DNA from 3 places in the Neorhizobium sp. NPDC001467 genome. Region 1 is predicted to be linked to each of the others. Evidence: riboswitches for the same ligand, from Rfam matches in the RefSeq annotation. Region 1 holds a riboswitch; each other region holds the start of a gene.
The links. A riboswitch is a leader RNA that binds a small molecule or an ion and turns the genes downstream of it on or off. The one in region 1 is predicted to bind cobalamin.
Positions count from the first base shown of each region.

Region 2: linked by a shared signal. The riboswitch ahead of ACQKKX_RS06590 (ABC transporter substrate-binding protein) and the one ahead of ACQKKX_RS10605 (DUF1636 family protein) in region 1 are both predicted to bind cobalamin.
Region 3: linked by a shared signal. The riboswitch ahead of ACQKKX_RS14855 (acyl-CoA thioesterase) and the one ahead of ACQKKX_RS10605 (DUF1636 family protein) in region 1 are both predicted to bind cobalamin.

Region 1 covers NZ_JBNNPS010000004.1:48,248-54,236, forward strand. Annotated here, with positions in the region: gene cobN (cobaltochelatase subunit CobN) at 1-2,609, opposite strand, end outside; gene cobW (cobalamin biosynthesis protein CobW) at 2,609-3,646, opposite strand; gene ACQKKX_RS10605 (DUF1636 family protein) at 3,669-4,028, opposite strand; cobalamin riboswitch at 4,185-4,393, opposite strand; gene cobO (cob(I)yrinic acid a,c-diamide adenosyltransferase) at 4,506-5,120, shown strand; gene ACQKKX_RS10615 (cobyric acid synthase) at 5,129-5,989, shown strand, end outside.
Region 2 covers NZ_JBNNPS010000002.1:388,500-394,488, forward strand. Annotated here, with positions in the region: gene ACQKKX_RS06575 (zinc-binding alcohol dehydrogenase family protein) at 1-40, opposite strand, end outside; gene ACQKKX_RS06580 (mannitol dehydrogenase family protein) at 37-1,155, opposite strand; gene ACQKKX_RS06585 (FCD domain-containing protein) at 1,379-2,269, shown strand; cobalamin riboswitch at 2,347-2,576, shown strand; gene ACQKKX_RS06590 (ABC transporter substrate-binding protein) at 2,741-3,775, shown strand; gene ACQKKX_RS06595 (FecCD family ABC transporter permease) at 3,786-4,829, shown strand; gene ACQKKX_RS06600 (ABC transporter ATP-binding protein) at 4,826-5,674, shown strand; gene ACQKKX_RS06605 (pseudoazurin) at 5,671-5,989, shown strand, end outside.
Region 3 covers NZ_JBNNPS010000007.1:24,215-30,203, reverse strand. Annotated here, with positions in the region: gene ACQKKX_RS14875 (hypothetical protein) at 89-649, opposite strand; gene ACQKKX_RS14870 (flavin reductase) at 907-1,407, opposite strand; gene ACQKKX_RS14865 (methionine synthase) at 1,555-2,592, opposite strand; gene ACQKKX_RS14860 (DUF1852 domain-containing protein) at 2,620-3,603, opposite strand; cobalamin riboswitch at 3,920-4,132, shown strand; gene ACQKKX_RS14855 (acyl-CoA thioesterase) at 4,196-5,068, shown strand; gene ACQKKX_RS14850 (LysR family transcriptional regulator) at 5,071-5,958, shown strand.

The DNA.
Region 1 (5,989 bases):
TTGTCTCCGGGCGCTTCATCCCGCGCGGCAATGGCGCGCGTCGCGGCATCGAGCAGCGCGATCAGCGGCGCAAACATGTCTCGGAACAGGCCGGAAATGCGGAAACTGACATCAACCCGCGGTCGGCCCAGGCTTGCCGGAGGCAGGATGTCGATGCCGGTGATGCGCCCGGTTGTCGGATCCTGGATGGGTCTTGCCCCCATCAGTGCCAGGCCCTGCGCCACCTCCTCGCCGCCGCTGCGCAGGCAGGCGCTGCCCCATAGGTCGATGATGAGGCTTTTCGGCCAGTCGCCATGGTCCTGCAGATAGCGCCGCAGCACCTCGTCGGCAGCACGCTTGCCGAGTTCGAAAGCGGTCGGCGTCGGCATGGTGCGCGGATCGGAGGCGTAGAGGTTGCGACCCGTCGGCAGCACGTCGCGGCGCCCGCGCGCTGGCGCGCCGGAAGGTCCGGCAGGGATGTGGCGGCCGTCAAGCGCATCCAGAAACGCCTGCCGCTCCCGCCTGGCACTCTGTTTGCGCAACGGGTCGGCCGTTTCGACGGTGAGATCGGCATCACGGCCGAAGACGTGCTGGCCATCCTTGATCGCCAGATCCTTCAGATCGCACAGAAAAGCATCGATCCGCGCCAGTGCCGCATCGGTTTCCTCTTCTGCCATGACGCCGGCATCATCGGCAAGGCCGGACTCCTTCGCCATCTCCACGATCAGCTTCGCCAGCCTGTCGCGGCGACGGCGATCGAGACCATCCGCCTGTGCATATTCATCGACCAGCAGTTCGAGCTTCTTCTGCTCATCGGAAAGACCGGCTTCCGTCAGCGGCGGCGGCAGGTGGCCGATGGTGACGGCGGAAATCCGCCGCTTCGCCACCGCTGCTTCCCCTGGGTTGGAAACGATGAAAGGATAGATAACCGGCAGCCCACCGAGCACGATTTCCGGAAAACAATTCCGGGACAGCGCTACGGTCTTGCCCGGAAGCCATTCCAGCGTGCCATGGGCACCGACATGGACCAATGCGTGAACATCGAGGTCTTGCCGCAGCCATGCGCCAAAAGCGATCAGCCCGTGGCGTGGCGGTCGCTCGGGATCGTGGTAATCGGTGCGTCGATCCGCCACGCGGCCGCGATCCGGCGCCAGCGCCACGGTTACATTGCCGAAGCGGGCGGCGCGAAATGCGAAAACGCCGTCTCGAAGCGCTTCATCGCTCTCGGGACTACCCCAGGTCGCCGTCATTGGGTCGCGGGCTTCTGCCGGCAAGGTTTCGAAAAATGCGCGATAGCTATCCAGCGAGCAGGTTTCCGTCGGGCTTTCGAGACGATGCAGCAATGTCCGCGCATCCTCAGGAATATCCGCGACATCATAACCGGCGTCCCGTAACTGGATCAGCATGTCCACCACGCTTTGCGGCACATCCAGCCCGACGGCGTAGCCCGTGCGGCCGGGGGCACCCGGATAATCCGGGATGAGGATGGCGATGCGTCGATCCTTCCGCTTGGCATTTTGAAGCCGCAACAGACTGGCAATGCGCGTCGCTACCTGTTCGACGCGATCCGGTTCCGGGCGGTTCATCATGCCCGCAAATTCCTGATCGTCTGCGTCTCTTGCATGTTTGAAGGATACGGCGCCGGCCAGAATGCGGCCATCGAGTTCCGGTAGAACCACGTGCATGGCCAGATCCGCGGGACCCAGTCCGCGGCGGTTTTCAAGCCATGCGTCACGTCGCGTGGTGGCAATGACCACCTGCAGGATGGGTATGCCCAGCCGGTCGAACACCGTTTTTCCGGTATCGTCCATGCCGCTTGCAAAGGCGGTGGCGCTCACGATCGCCGAAGGTTTCAGCTCCTCCACCGCCTGTTCGATGAAGGCCAGCGAAACCCCGTCTTTCAGCCCGGCGACGAAGACCGGGACGGCGAGGATGTTCCTGGCCGCCAGCGCCGCAAACAGCGCATCGATCGGCGCCACGTCGCTTGCCAACAGCATGGAGCGATAAAACAGGATCGGTACGATCGCCGCCCCGGGCAGGGCGGCCAGAAGCGTGTCGGGTCGGTCCTGCACGCCAAGTCCCGGATGGTAAAACCCCGCCTTCGGCACGCTGACGGCCGCTTGTGTGTGCGGCGGCGTGCCCCGTGCAAGCGCAGCCAGCCGTTCGGCCAGGGACCGCATGTTCTCAGGCCCGCCCTCGCGGAAATACGAGAGCACCTTGCCGAGTTCCTCTGCCGAAACGGTGGAGCCCTCCGCCAGCCGGTCATCCCGCTCGCTGCATTCGCCGGGCAGCATGACGAGCGTCTGCCCCTGCGCGCGGGCCACGCGAGCCAATTCCTGTGCGCCATAGGGCCAGCGATCGTGACCGCCAAGAATGCGCACCAGAATGAGTTTTGCATGCCGCGCCACCTTGTCGATCCACAGATCGACCGACATCGGATGCCGCAGTTCGGACAGGTTGGCGAGCCTCAGCGACGGCATCTCGTCGCCGCCCTTTGCCCAGGCCGACGCAATACCGTTCAGATCGCTGTCAGTAAAGGACAGCACCACCACGTCGCCCGGCGTCTGGTCGAGATCGACCGGTTCGATCAGGTCGTCAAGCGACGAGGACGTGGTGGCGAGGATATGCATCAGGCCGCCAGAATCTTTTCGATCTTGGTCGCGTCGATGCCCTTTTCGCCGATAATGACGAGGCGCGAGCGACGCTCCTCGCTTGGGCCCCAGGGGCGGTCGAAATAGTGGTTCACACGCGGACCAACGGCCTGCACCAGAAGCCGCATCGGCTTGCCCGAAACTTCCACATAGCCCTTGATGCGCAGAACCTTTTCGGCCGCCGTGACGTCGGCAATGCGCTGGGTCAGCTCGGCCGGATCGGCAATCGCCGGCACGTCGAGGACAAAGCTGTCGAAATCGTCGTGTTCGTGGTCGAGTTCGTCGTCGTGATGGGTCTTGCGGTTTTCAATATCGTCCTCGACCGCAAGGTCGAGGCCGATGAATACGGCCGGATCGATGATGCCGTTAGCGGCCGGTACGATGCGCACGGCGCGCGGCAGGTGTTCGCTCACATGCGCATTGGCGATCTCCAAGCCCTTTTCGTCGAGAAGGTCGGCCTTGGTAAGGATCACGAGGTCGGCGCAGGCGATCTGGTCTTCAAACACTTCCTCGACCGGATCGTCATGGTCCAGGCTGTCGTCCTGAGCACGCTGGGCAGCCAGTGCTTCCATGTCATCGGCCACCCGGCCCGCGGCCAGTGCGAGGCCATCGACCACGGCAACCACACCATCCACCGTCACGCGGCTTTTCACGCTCGGCCACTGAAAGGCCTGGATCAGCGGCTTTGGCAGGGCGAGACCGGAGGTCTCGATCAGGATGTGGTCGACCTTCGGCTCGAGAGCAAGGATCTTGTCGATCGCCGGTACGAAGTCGTCAGCAACGGTGCAGCAGATGCAGCCGTTTGCGAGCTCGACGATATTGTCGTCCGGGCAGTTTTCGATGCCGCAGCTTTTCAGAATTTCGCCGTCGATGCCGACATCGCCGAACTCGTTGACGATGACGGCAAGGCGCTTGCCTTCAAGGGTCTGCAGCGTGTGGCGCAGTAGCGTGGTTTTGCCGGCGCCGAGAAAGCCGGTGACGACGGTGCAGGGAATGCGGGCGAGATTGGCGGTCATCTGTCTTTTCCTTAAACGTCGTCTATGCGTTGAAATCGAAGGGCGGAATACGGGCGATCATGTTGCGTTTCAGACAGTCGGGCCGTCCTTTCCAGGGCATCAATCCGTCCGCCGAGGTGGCGATCAGTTCGGCACCGGTGAGGAGGTCGGCGGCGTTTTCGAGGTCGAGGTGACCAAAAACATAGGTCCAGCCGTCCTGCCGTGCGATCGCGGCGCTCGGGCCGCGTTTGCAGTTGGAAAGACAGTTGACGCTCTTGATGGTGACGCTTGGCGCCTGCCCCGCGGCGGCTTCCACCGTCGCATTGAGTAGGTGCGTGCCCTGACGCGGTTCTTCGATGGACCCTTCGCTGGCGCGGCAACTGACGCAAACAAAGATCGTCACCGCCGGCCTGTCCGCCGCGGTCTCGTTTTCCTGGCTACTGTTGGGCTGAATGAAATCCAAGCATCTACCCCGTGGTTTAGCATGCGGGGTGCGGGCGCGATAACCGGATGGTTGTCGTCCCTTGAAAATATCCTTGCCGGAGCACCCCGCCCGGCCGGATTTTTGTCTGTGACGGCAGGTCTCCTGGCTTGCGGATCGTCGCCCTATCGCCGCCTTCCCGAAATCGCTTTCAGTGGCGTGGTGCGGGGCTAACCGCCTACAGTTGCGGGGGCAGCCGTGGTCTGGAGCCCAGAAATCCGGGCGGCACCACGTTCCCTCTTAGCTTTTCCCGTTGCCGGGAAAAGACCGTCATCCTTTCCCTAGGCGTCGGTGCGTGCACTGTCAATGCGCGAAGCCCGATGGAACAGGCCGCATTGCCGTGTGCAACGAATCCCCTATAGTCCGCGCGCAAATGAGCCGCTGCCCAAGGAGCCGACCATGAAGGACATCGACCAGCAGGAAGCCGAGCGACATCAGCGCAAGATGGCCAATCGCAAGGCGGTCCAGGATGCCGAAGTGGCGGAAAAGACCATCGAAAAAGGCCTTCTCATCGTCAATACCGGCCCCGGAAAAGGCAAGTCGACCGCCGCGTTCGGTCTGGCCCTGCGCATGCTTGGCAACGGGCGTCGAGTCGGTGTCGTGCAGTTCATCAAGGGCGCCTGGGAAACGGGCGAGCGGCCGGCGCTGGAACTGTTTGGCGATCGCGTCGAATGGCATACGATGGGCGAGGGCTTTACCTGGGAAACGCAGGATCTGAAGCGCGATATCGACGCTGCCGAACGGGCCTGGGCGAAGGCTGAGGAACTGATGGCCGACCCGACCATCGGCCTGCTTGTGCTCGATGAACTCAACATCGCGCTGCGCTACGACTATCTCGATCTCGAAGCCGTCATCGCGTCCCTCAAGGCCCGGCGCGAAAATCTTCACGTCGTCGTCACCGGCCGCAATGCCAAGCCGGCGCTGATCGAGGCCGCCGATACGGTCACTGAAATGACGCTGGTCAAACACCATTTCAAGGCGGGCGTGAAAGCCCAGTCCGGTATCGAGTTCTGAGAACACCCATGACTGCACGCGCGCTGATGTTTCAAGGGACCGGCTCGGATGTCGGCAAGTCGCTGCTTGTTGCCGGTCTTGCGCGTGCGCTCACCAATCGCGGCATGAAAGTGCAGCCCTTCAAGCCGCAAAACATGTCGAACAATGCTGCCGTCACATCGGATGGCGGTGAGATCGGTAGGGCGCAGGCACTGCAGGCGCGGGCGGCAAGGGTGCCGCTGTCGGTGCATATGAACCCGGTCCTGCTGAAGCCGCAAAGCGAGGTCGGCGCGCAGGTCGTGGTGCAGGGGCGCGTGCAGGGCAATGCAAAAGCATCACAATATCAGGGCATGAAGGCATCGTTGATGCCGCGCGTCACGGAAAGTTTCGAACTTTTGAAAAGCCAGGCCGATATCGTGCTGGTCGAAGGCGCCGGGAGTGCTTCTGAAGTGAACCTGCGCCGCAACGATATCGCCAATATGGGTTTTGCCCGCGCGGCAGACGTGCCGGTCATCCTGATCGGCGATATCGATCGCGGCGGCGTCATCGCCAGCATCGCCGGCACCAAGCTGGTGCTAGAGCCTGAGGATGCGGCCATGATCCGCGGTTTTATCGTCAACCGGTTTCGCGGTGATCCCGCCCTGTTTGCCGATGGCATGGCGATGATCGGAGCGCATACCGGCTGGCAGCCAATCGGCCTCCTGCCGTTCTTTGCCGAAGCCCGCCGCCTGCCCGCCGAAGATGCGCTGGCGCTCGATGCGGCTGCTATCGACAAGAGCGGTGCCAAGATCCGCATCGCCGTGCCGGTCCTGCCGCATATTTCCAATTTCGACGATCTCGATCCCCTGGATGCGGAGCCGGATGTCGAAGTGATCCGTATTCGTCCCGGA
Region 2 (5,989 bases), on a different contig from region 1:
CGGAGAGGCGGCCGGGTTCATCGCAGACGAGTGCTTTCATGCGGATTTCCTGTCGCTGGCTTGGACGATGGATTCAAGGGTTGGTGCAGGTGTCCCCGCCCAGTCGAGAAAGGCCTTGATCCGTCGTTCGATCTTCAGTTGGTGATTGCCGGCGATATCGGCGATGCGGTGTTCGATATAGGGATTGAGGAAACGGCCCATCGTCGTTTCGACATAGGCCTCGGCGTCTTTGCCCATGCCATGCGCCGCAAAGCCAGGTACGACTTCGTCGCGGTAGACGGCATCCAGACGCGCGCGGATGGCAGGGTCGGCAAGGATTTCCTTGACCGTTTCGCCCTTCGGGCGGCCTTCCTTCAGCCAGATATCGGCAAGCGTGGTATGGCCGAGATTGAGGATATGCAGCTTCAACCGTTCGAACGGCTCCAGCTTGTCGGTCAGCACGATCGACGGATGTGTGCAGGGCATGGTGAGACCGGGCGCACGTTCGACAGCCCACAGCGCGTAGGGTTCGGCCACTGCGCCAACCGGCTCGATCGGTTCCGATACGATTCGATCCACCAGCGTATTGGCGAAAATCACCTTCTCTTCCAGCCATGTCAGGAAAGCTGCATCCGCCCCGCTTTTTCGCGCGAGATCACAAACGATGCCTTTCAGCACCGGGCCGTTGCCGTTGATGAGTTCGCAAGGGAGAATCGTGATCGGCTTGGCCGTTCTCTCAAACCGTGCCTTCAGAAGCTGGGCAAGCTTGCCGGGGAAGGACGGCCGCGGCGACAGGACCTCGAGATCCGTCCCTGCTGTTTCCGCCGCAATGTCGTAGCCGGAATCGCCGGTATTGGAGAGCACGTATTCGGCCTGCTCGCAGAACAGGTCGACGACCTCAGCCCAGTTTCCTGCCGTAGACAGGCCACGCTCGACGCTTTTCACCGACACGGTACGCTCGATGGGGGCTCCGTCTTCCAGCCCGCGGATAACGACAGGAAAACCTGCCGGATCGGCAAAGGCTGCCAGCCGTCCGGCGCGTTCGGCCGCGCCCGAAGTCTGCACAATGATGACAGGCAGAACAGTCTGGCCCGCCTGTCTGGCCTCATGCAGGAAGAAATCCGCGTGCGCCTGAAGGAAACGGCTGGTGCCGAATTGCAGGATGATGCCGGTCATTGCCCCTTTTCTCCGCTCCATCTGACGAAAGAAGCGATCCGGCAGCAGGTTCGGCATGTCCCGCGGCACCGTAATGCAAATGGCATGTTCCCTCTCCCGTGACATGCGATGAACTGTTCTTTTGGGATAAAAGACAACCGGCTTGCAAGCAATCTGTTTTTTATATAAAAAAATCACGCATAAAAAACAGTAGCGATACTGTCCATCCAAAGCGCGCGTGTCCATGAAAACCAACGCTCTTTTCAAGCGCAGTTACAACCATCTGCTCGACATGCTCTCGGATCGAGAGCCGGGCTCCTGCCTGCCCTCGGAGCCGGCCCTGGCCGCCTGTCTGGGCGTCAGCCGAACCACGGTGCGTGGCGTTCTCGCGGCCGTGGCCGCGCGCGGCATTGTCGCCATAGACGGTCGGACAAAAAGGCAATTGCGGTTGCCAAGCGACGCCGATTATCTTGCCGATGCCGATCTCGAGCCGCTCGCCGATATGGTCGAGCGCAAGTTCATGGCATGGCTGGTTGGGCCCGATTGTAGTCCTGGCCAAGTTATCAACGGGCTGGATCTCGCTCGGCAATTCGCGGTCTCGACCTCGGCCATCCGCGATTGCCTCAACACATTCAGCCATTTCGGCCTCCTGGAGCGCCAGAGCAACGGCCGCTGGCGCACGCTGGGACTGACCGTCGATTTCGTGGCCGAGCTGTTCGACATGCGTGAACTGATCGAGTTCCGTGCCGTCGACCGGTTCGTCGCGCTGGATAAGGATGATCCGCTGTGGAGCCAGTTGTCGCTGATCGAAGCGGAACACCATGCCCTTCTCTCCGATTTTGATCGCAGCCACCGCGCGTTTTCTCATCTCGACCATCGTTTCCACAAGCTGGTCGACAGCGCCGTCCCCAACCGGTTCCTCGGCAATATCCAGGGCGTCATGTCGGTGATTTTCCATTATCACTACCAGTGGAACAAGAAAGACGAGGCAGATCGCAATCGCCGCGCCTTAACCGAGCACCTCGCTTATATCGAAGGTTTGAGAAGCGGCGATCCTGTACAGGCGCGCGAAGCGTGCCGTCAGCATTTGCACACGGCGCGTTCGACCATGCTGGCGTCCATTCACGTCGACTGAAGAAAGAACCTGTGCAGTCTTGACGTAATGATATTACATAACGTAGACGATTTGCATTGACGGCAGGCCTATCTGCCCGCTAAATCAGTCTCGACGGTTTCCGGCGCCAAAAGCAATGGAATTAATAGGGAACACGGTGCGACCCCGAGAGGGATCAATGCCGTGGCTGCCCCCGCAACTGTAAGCGGATTACCGTCCATCCTCGCGATGCCTCAACGGTATCGGCCACTGTGTCGTGATCGGCATGGGAAGGCAGATGGACGACATGTTCGTGAGCCAGGAGACCTGCCGTCAGGACAGAGCTATCGTTACGGGCGGGGATGCCCGGAAGAGGATCACGTTATGACGCTTCCACGCGCGTTCGCGCACTCCATGGTCTTAATCCCTTGCTCGTCGATGTCGGCTGTCGTGGGTCGGGCGTACTGATACGCCTTTTCGCCCGTCATCGATCACACCCCTCAAGGAGAGACCATGTTTCATTTCGCACGACCGGTGCTCATCGCCGGCCTGTTTGCTTCGGCGCTTGCTGTTCTGCCGCTCGGGACGGCGGCTTCGGCTGCCGAAACCCGATATCCGCTGATGATCAAGAATTGCGGCCTTGATCTGACCTTCAAGCAGGCGCCGTCGCGCACGGTTTCTGTCGGCCAGAGCGTCACCGAAGTGCTCTATTTGCTTGGTCTGTCGGACAAGGTGGTTGGCACCGCACTCTGGGTCAGCCCGGTGCTGGAAGGTTTCGAGGATACCAATGCCAAGATCGAGCGTCTGGCCGACAATGATCCGAGTTTCGAGGCGGTGATAGGCCGCAAGCCGGACCTGGTGACGACGCAGTTCCAGTGGCAGATCGGTCCACAAGGCGTGGTCGGAACGCCCGCCCAGTTCGCCGAACTGGGCGTGCCGGTCTATACGTCGCCCGCCGATTGCGTCGGGAAGGATAATTCCGGCGGCGGCGATGGCGTGCGCACCGGCGTCTTTTCGATGGAGCTGATCTATCAGGAAATCCGCGATCTGGCAGCGATCTACAACGTCCAGGATCGCGGTGAAGAGCTCGTCGTCGACCTTAAGAAGCGCGAGGACGCAGCGCGCAAGAAGATTGCGTCTGCCAATGGCAAGCTTTCGGCGGTTTTCTGGTTCTCGAGCGCCGAACTCGATATCGACCCCTATGTGGCCGGCCGTCATGGCGCCCCGGGTTACATCATGTCGGCGCTTGGCATTAAGAACGTGATCGAAAGCGATGAGGAATGGCCGACGGTTGGTTGGGAAACGATCGCCAAGGCCAATCCGACGATCATCGTTGCCGGCAAAATGGATCGCCGCCGGTTCCCTGCCGACGACGTCGCTGTCAAGCGGGTCTTCCTGAAGGACGATCCGGTCGCCAGCCTGATGCCGGCCGTCCAGCAAAACCATGTCTTTGAAATGGATGCCCAGGCGATGAACCCGACCATCCGCACGATCGAGGGGCTGGAAAAGCTGGCCGACGCGATTGCCGCGGCCGGCCTTGCCAGATAAGTCGCCTGCGGTGAAACGGATCGCAACACAGTTTGGGGGAAGGGGCGCCGCGCTGGCGGCGCTTCTTCTCCTCGCCGGCGCATTGATTGTCGGCGCGCTGATCGCCGGAGCAGCGATCGGCGAAACCTCCATTCCCTTCGACGTGGTGGTAAAGACAGTCGCCAACCGCATGTTCGGTGCCGGTTATCCGCTCGAACCGCTCGATGAGGGCATCGTGTGGAGCTATCGTCTTGCGAGAGCCGTCGTAGCGGCCTGTTGCGGCGCTTCGCTGGCGCTTGCGGGCGCCGTGCTGCAATCGCTGCTGCGCAATCCGCTCGCCGATCCCTATATTCTCGGCATCTCTGCAGGCGCATCGACCGGAGCGGTGGCAGTTGCCCTTCTTGGCTTCGGGGCGGGCATGCTGACCATGCCCATGGGAGCGCTCGCCGGTGCGCTTGCCGCCTTCGTTCTGGTCAGCCTTCTGGCGGTGCGCGCCGGCAGCGGCAGCAGTGCCATCATTCTTGCCGGTGTCGCAGGGTCGCAGATGTTCAACGCGCTCACCTCTTTCATGGTAACCAAGTCCGCTACCGCCGAACAGGCGCGCGGCATCATGTTCTGGTTGCTCGGAAACCTGTCCGGCGTTCGCTGGCCCGATGTCGGCCTGGCGCTGCCGGTGACGATCGCCGGCCTTCTCATATGTCTCTGGCACTGCCGCGCGCTCGATGCCTTCGCCTTCGGAAACCATGCGGCCGCGTCGCTCGGCATTCACGTGCGGCGGGTGCAGGTCGTGCTCATATGCACAGCCGCCGCCATGACCGCGACCATGGTGTCCTTGGTCGGCTCCATCGGCTTCATCGGCCTGGTCATTCCGCATGCCGCACGTCTTATCGTCGGCGTCCGGCATGGGAGGCTGCTGCCGGTGACGGCGCTGGTGGGCGCGGTGTTCATGATCGTCGCCGACATCCTGTCGCGGACCATCATCGCCGGCCAGGTCCTGCCGATTGGGGTTATCACCGCTTTGTTCGGCGCGCCGGCCTTTGCCTTCATCCTCGGTCAGAAAGGGGCGCGGCCATGAAACTGTCGGCGCATAATCTCTGCTGGTCAGCGGCAGATCTGGCCGTCGTCCAGGATGTCTCCTTCGAGGTCCTCTCCGGCGAGTTTTTCGGCATTATTGGCCCGAACGGGTCGGGCAAAAGCACGCTTCTGTCCATGCTTGCCGGCATCCGCAAGCCGCTCTCCGGCCAGGTCCTGCTGGACGACCTGCCGCTGCGCGCGATCGGCAGCCGGGAAGTTGCACGCAAGCTCGCCTTCGTCGAGCAGCAGGCCGAAACGGCCGAGCGGATCACGGCAAGACAGGCGGTCGAGCTTGGGCGCACACCCTATCTCGGTCCATTGTCGGGCTGGTCGCGGCAGGATGACGTGATCGTCAATGCAGCGCTCGAAAACGTCGACATGATCGACAAGGCCGGACGTTACTGGCACCACCTGTCCGGGGGTGAGCGGCAGCGCCTGCATATCGGCCGGGCCCTTGCGCAACAGCCGCAGGTCCTGCTGCTCGACGAGCCGACCAATCATCTCGACATCGGCCACCAGATCGATCTGCTTGATCTGGTCAGGCGGCAGGGCCTGACTGTGGTGGCGGCTCTGCACGACCTCAACCACGCCGCCATGTTCTGCGATCGTATCGCGATCATGGATCACGGCCGGCTGAAGGCGATCGGCCGTCCTGCCGAAGTGCTCACATCGGGGATGATCCGCGCCGTATTCGGCGTGGAGGCCACCGTCGCGCCAGACGAGGATGGTCTCTGCCATGTCCGGTTCCGTACCAGGAGTACCGGAACCGTCGCCGACAGGACAAGCACCGTTATAACCGGCGCCGAAAATCAGGTCCTTCGCTTGCAGAAAGGAAACTACCGATGACGAAGACCCTTGCTCTCTTGCTCACCCTGTTTGCGGTCACGGTGTCGGCCGGCGCGGCTTTGGCTGCCACGTTCGAGGTGCAGATGCTTAACCGCGGCGACAAGGGTCCGATGGTGTTCGAGCCCGATTACCTGGAGATTGCTCCGGGGGACCGTGTCGTTTTCGTTCCCACCCACAAGAGCCATAACGCGGCTACCATTGACGGCATGATCCCGGAAGGCGCTAAGGGGTTCAAGAGCAGGATCAGCGACCGTTTCGAGACCACGTTCGATACGGAAGGCTTCTACGCTATCAAGTGCTCGCCGCATCTGGGGA
Region 3 (5,989 bases), on a different contig from region 1:
AGTGCGATGCGCATGAATGTCAACTTTTAGTTTGATTATGTTTGGATGGTTGCTGCGAAATCCAAGACGCCCTCGCCAGTCGCATCCGTCAAGATGCGAGAGACACAGCTGTATCGAACATCGCGAACGGCAGATAAAGCAGTGTCAGCGCGGCGTAGACGCGCCTGGATCTGGCGGCGAACGTAGCAAGCGATCCGACGATCATGACGACGTCACTGTACGCCCACTCCGACGCAATCGGGCTGTTGAAGAAGAAGAGGTTGACCACGAAGCCCAGAGTCAGGAACGCGGCGAATGCCAAAACGCCGAACCTGCCGTCTTTCTCGAAATAACTCCGAAGTCCCTGCTGCTCGTCTTCACCCCGGCTTGGCAGCAGCAATGCTGTCGACAAGAATAGCATTAGTGTAAGAAGGATCAGAAATGCAAACTCTGGGAAGGAGTAGGTCGGCTTGATCGTTGGCAGCTGGTTGATCGACCACCAGTATTCGAGCTGAGTGACGAATAGCACCAGTGCCCACACGAGCGGAACCCAGTCAACCGGCGATGTCCTCCGGATCCGGAAGATCGTCACGAGGCCAAGCAGAAGGCGCGTAACAGACAGCCCAAGGACCATCGAAAGAACCGTCGCAATGACCGGAAAATTACTCAACGACCTCTCCCGAACTCCCAATTAGTATCCGTGCTAGCCGTCTCGATGACCCAAGAAAACGGTTGGACCAATAGTTGCTATGGCTCTCCGAAACAGACAATGAGGGATATTATCACGTTGGCCGAATGCATTATACCGGACCCTGAAGAGATGCGAACCTACCCATTATCGGGGAAATGCACAAAGCCGGTGACGCCACTAATTCCTGGATATTGATGACGCAAATATGCGCACGCGACCAACGCCACGGAATTTCTTCAGCCGTTGAGATAACGACGCATGCAATAGAGCAAGGTTGCCTGCTTTTCGTTCTCACGAATGTCAATGACGCGCCCAAAGATGATGCGGTGGGTTGCCTCGTCTACGGCACTGGTGAATTCGCATTCGAAACTGACCGACGCATTGGCCAGGACCGGGACACCTGAAAGCCCCTCCCTCCATTCGCCAAGCACGAACCGGTCGGCAGCAGGCGTCCTTCCGCCGAATACGTCGGAAATGTCTTCATGCCCCGGCATCAACGTATTGACGCAGAAATTGCGTGCGTTCTCGAATGCATGGAAACAGGAGCTTGCGCGGTTGATGCAGACGAGCAGTGTCGGCGGCGTATCGCTGACACTGCAGACCGCAGAGGCTGTAAAACCGTATCGCATGCCGGCAGATTTGGTGGTGACGACGCTGACCGACGTGCCGAGGCGCGACATGCCGTTTCGAAAGGCGGCTTTTTCGACAACATCCAACCGATGGGTCATGATATTCATGTCAGCCTCCAGACATGTTCGGTGACGCGCGAACCGAGATGGCGCCGATCTAATGATCTTATCCAAGGCGATGAAGGGCTTGCGGCAGGAACCGGTTAGCCATCCGGTAGTGGCGACATGAGGCCGACGCTACTGGGGCTGACCAGGTCAGCAAGCCTGGGCGACGAGTTCTTTTCGGACAATTTCCGCGCCTGCGCTCAACGCGTTCAGCTTGCCCCTCGCCACCCGACGGGACAGAGGCGCCATGCCGCAATTGGTGCAGGGGCAAAGTTTGTCGGCATCGACAAATTGCAGTGCCTTGCGCAGCGTGGCAGCGACTTCCTCCGGCGTTTCGATCCTGTCGCTTGCCACGTCGATGGCTCCGACCATGACTTTTTTACCCCGGACAAGCTCCATCAAATCCATTGGAACATGGGAATTGTGGCATTCGAGCGAGATCATGCCGATGCTGGATTTCTGCAGTTGCGGAAAATTTTTCTCATATTGCCGCCATTCGGAGCCGAGTGTCTTTTTCCAGTCCGTATTGGCCTTGATGCCGTAACCGTAGCAGATATGCACGGCGGTCTCGCATTTGAGCCCCTCGATCGCTCTTTCCAGGGTGGCAACACCCCACTCATTCACCTCATCGAAGAAGACGTTGAAGGCGGGCTCATCGAACTGGATGATATCGACCCCGGCGGCTTCCAGTTCCCGCGCTTCCTCATTGAGAATTTTGGCGAACTCCCAAGCAAGCTTCTCCCGGCTCTTGTAGTGGTCGTCAAAGAGCGTATCGATCATGGTCATCGGACCCGGCAAGGCCCATTTGATCGGCTGCTTGGTCTGCTGACGCAGGAACTTGGCGTCGTCGACAAAAACGGGCTTCTGGCGAGATACAGCGCCGACAACTGTCGGGACACTCGCATCATAGCGATCCCGAATTCTGACGGTCTCGCGTTTTTCGAAATCGACCCCGCCGAGATGCTCGATGAATGTCGTGACAAAATGCTGGCGTGTCTGCTCACCATCGCTGACGATGTCGATACCTGCCTGTCGCTGGTCGTCGAGGGACAGACGCAGCGCATCCTGCTTGCCCTCGGCCAATTCCTCATCCTGCAACTTCCATGGCGACCACAGCTTTTCGGGCTGCGCGAGCCACGAGGGTTTGGGCAAGCTGCCGGCGGTTGACGTGGGCAACAGTCTCTTCATGTCAGGCAACCTTATGCTTCTAGTACTTCAATGGGAGTGGCTGGTAGACCATTGCTCAAGAACGGTCTGGTACGGTTTGATGAAGTGCTCCTCAGCGAACCTTCCCTGCTCGACAGCCAGCCGGCTACGCTCTTCGCGATCGTAGACGATACGCGTCAGTGAGTAGTCCTGGTGCTGGAGACTCGGGCGATAACAGGCCGCTGCCGCGGAATTAGCGTTGTAGATTTCGGGCCGGTAAATCTTCTGAAAAGTCTCCATCGTGCTGATGGTGCTGATGAGTTCGAGATTGGTGTAATCGTCGAGCAGATCGCCGAGGAAATAGAACGCAAAAGGCGCAACGCTGTTGGGCGGCATGAAAAAGCGAACCTGCAGACCCATTTTCTGAAAGTAGAGATCTGTCGCCGACAGCTCGTCCTGGTGATATTCGACGCCCAATACCGGGTGCTGATTTCCAGTCCGACGATATGTTTTGCTGCTTGAGGCACTCAGGCAGATGACCGGAGGTTTATGAAAATGTTCCCTGTAAGACTGCGAGTTCACGAAACATTTGAACAGGTTTCCATGGAGCACACCAAAATTGTCGGGCGCGCCGAATGCGGGGCGTCCTTTGTTGTATTCGGGCAGCACCACGCTGAAGTCGTAATCCCGGACGTAGGACGAGAAGTTGTTGCCAACGATGCCTTCGATACGCTCGTTTGTCTGGCGATCAATAATGCTCGTTTTCAATATCTCGATCAGAGGAAAGACATCGTTGATGCCGTTATCGCCAAGGCTCATCTCAACCGAAATGATTTCGAGTTCTACAGAGTATCGATCGCCTTTCGGGTTGTCCCAATGCGCAAGGGCGTTGAAGCGGTTGTCGATCATCTTCAGCGCATTTCGGAGATTTTCCCGGCGGTTCTCCCCGCGGGCCAGGTTGGCAAAATTGGTTGTAGCACGGGTATTGACCGAGGGATGGTAATCCTCGTCAAAACGAATGCTCTTGATGGAAAATCTGAAATCGTCGTTCATCGCGGTCCGTCTTTCTTCATTCCCGGCGCAGAACAGTTCCTGTCTTTCCGGTACCGGGACATGTCGCCGTATGATTTTTTCAGCCAGCCTTCTTCGGGTTGGCTATTATCAAAAGCGCTGAATGCTTTATGCCCGAGCGATGCAACGAGAAATAATGGTTTTATCTCATTGAAGCATGAGCCGCGTTCATGATTTACGGCAGTTCGAAAGCCGTTCTCCTTGCTTTGAAAGCTTTGCGAAATGCGCGCGGGTCAGAAAGCATGCGGATGCCGACAAGATCGACGATCCATGCCTTGACCGTTTCGGCGGCATCCGACATTGGTGTGTCATCGTGGTTCTGCGGTGCGCGAATGCATCGGAGCTAAGAGGGAATTCGGTGAAGGCTTCGATCGGAGCCTGAAGCCGAAGCTGCCCCCGCAACTGTAAGCGGTGAGCGAAAGTCCAAACCTGTCACTGAGGCCTGCCTCGGGAAGACGGACCGGAGCGAAGACCCGTAAGCCAGGAGACCTGCCGCGATAGATAACGTCCACGGGCGGGGTGTCCCGGTGTGCCGCTTTTGCGAACGGCATTTCTGGACCGTCGCCTCTGCGTCATGTCATTTCCCTGCCGCAACCTGATGGCAGTACCGATGACAGAAAACGCGACGATAGGAAAGCTTGCTCAGCACGGCTCGATAACCCGCCTCATCGATATCGTCTTTCCCGGAGACACCAACCACCACGGCATCCTCTTCGGGGGAACCGGGCTTGCGCTTATGGATCGCGTTGCCTTCATCGCAGCAACGCGGTTCGGACGGGCGCCATTCGTGACCGCCTCCTGTGAGCGCATCGATTTCAAGCAACCGGCCCGCATAGGGCATATCATCGAGTTCGCGGCGCGACCGGTGAAGGCAGGCCGTCGGTCCCTGACAGTCGAGGTCGAAATGGCGGCCGAGACTATCGTCGGCCGTCAGCGGCACAGCTGTACGCGCGGCATGTTCCATATGGTTGCTATACCGGAGGGCGAGGATGCCGCAGGTTATGTCTTGCCCGAACTCCTTTCTGAAGAGAGATCGGATGCGAGCGACGTTGTTGCGATGGTCGAGATCATCTTTCCGGATCAGGCAAACAGCGTCGGCCGGATGTTCGGAGGTGAAGCCATCGCCTATATGACCAAAGCCGCTTTCGTCGCAGCGTCCCGCTACTGCGGCAAGCTGGTGGTGCTGGCCTCATCCGAACGTATCGATTTCGCAAGAGCTATCGCGATTGGTGAGATCGTTGAGGCGGAGGCACGCGTCGAGCATGTGGGCCGCAGTTCCATGTCGATCGAAACGAAACTCTGGTCCGAGAACCTTCTGACGGGCGAAAGAAACATCACAGCGACCGGACATTTCACCATGGTTGCTGTGGACAAAGACCACCGTCCGATTCCGGTGCGCGACAGCGTCACCGAAGAAGCAATTCCTTTTGAGAACGGGCGGGCATAACCATGTTGGACAGGCAGCATCTGTCGATCCTGCGTGAAGTCGACCGCCTGGGCAGCCTGACGGCTGCGGCGGAGCGGCTGAACGTCTCCCAGTCCGCTCTCAGCCACACGATCCGCAAGATGGAAGAACGCTATGGCGTGGCGATGTGGGAAAAGGACGGCCGCAACCTTCGTCTCACCGAAGCCGGCCGCTACATCGTGAGGTTGGCGCAGCGCGTTCTGCCACAGATCGAACGGGCCGAAGATGTCCTGTCGGATTACCGCCACGGCCAGCGGGGTTCGCTCAAGATCGGCATGGAGTGCCATCCCTGCCATCAATGGCTGATGGGTGTCACGAAGCCATATCTCACGGAATGGCCGGACGTGGACCTCGAATTGACGACATCATTTGCCTTCGGCGGTGTCGCGGCGCTGACGGGTTACGAAATCGATATCCTGATCACACCGGATCCGATCGAGACACCCGGCATTCATTATCTCCCTGTGTTCGATTACGAGCTGGTGCTTGCCGTGCCAGCAGATCATCCGCTGGCACTCAAGCGCCATGCGGAACCGGCAGACCTGCTCGATGAGACGCTCTTCACCTATCCTGTTGCGCCAGAACGGCTGGATGTGTTCACGCAATTTTTGGTGCCCGCAAATTGCCGCCCGCGCCACCACCGCAATGTCGAGACCACGGAAATGATGCTTCAACTGGTGGCAGCTGGCCGCGGGGTCAGCGCTATTCCGAACTGGCTAGTGCGCCGGGAGGCCGCAACACTCGGCGTCCGTCCCGTCCGCATCGGTCAGAGCGGGATCCAGAAAAGCATCCATCTTGGCTTGAGGGATGGCGACGACACCATCGACTTTATTGCCGGGTTTCTCGCGACCTCATCCAGAATATCGGCCTGACTGTTGGGCCCCCTATTCTGGCAACCTTCTC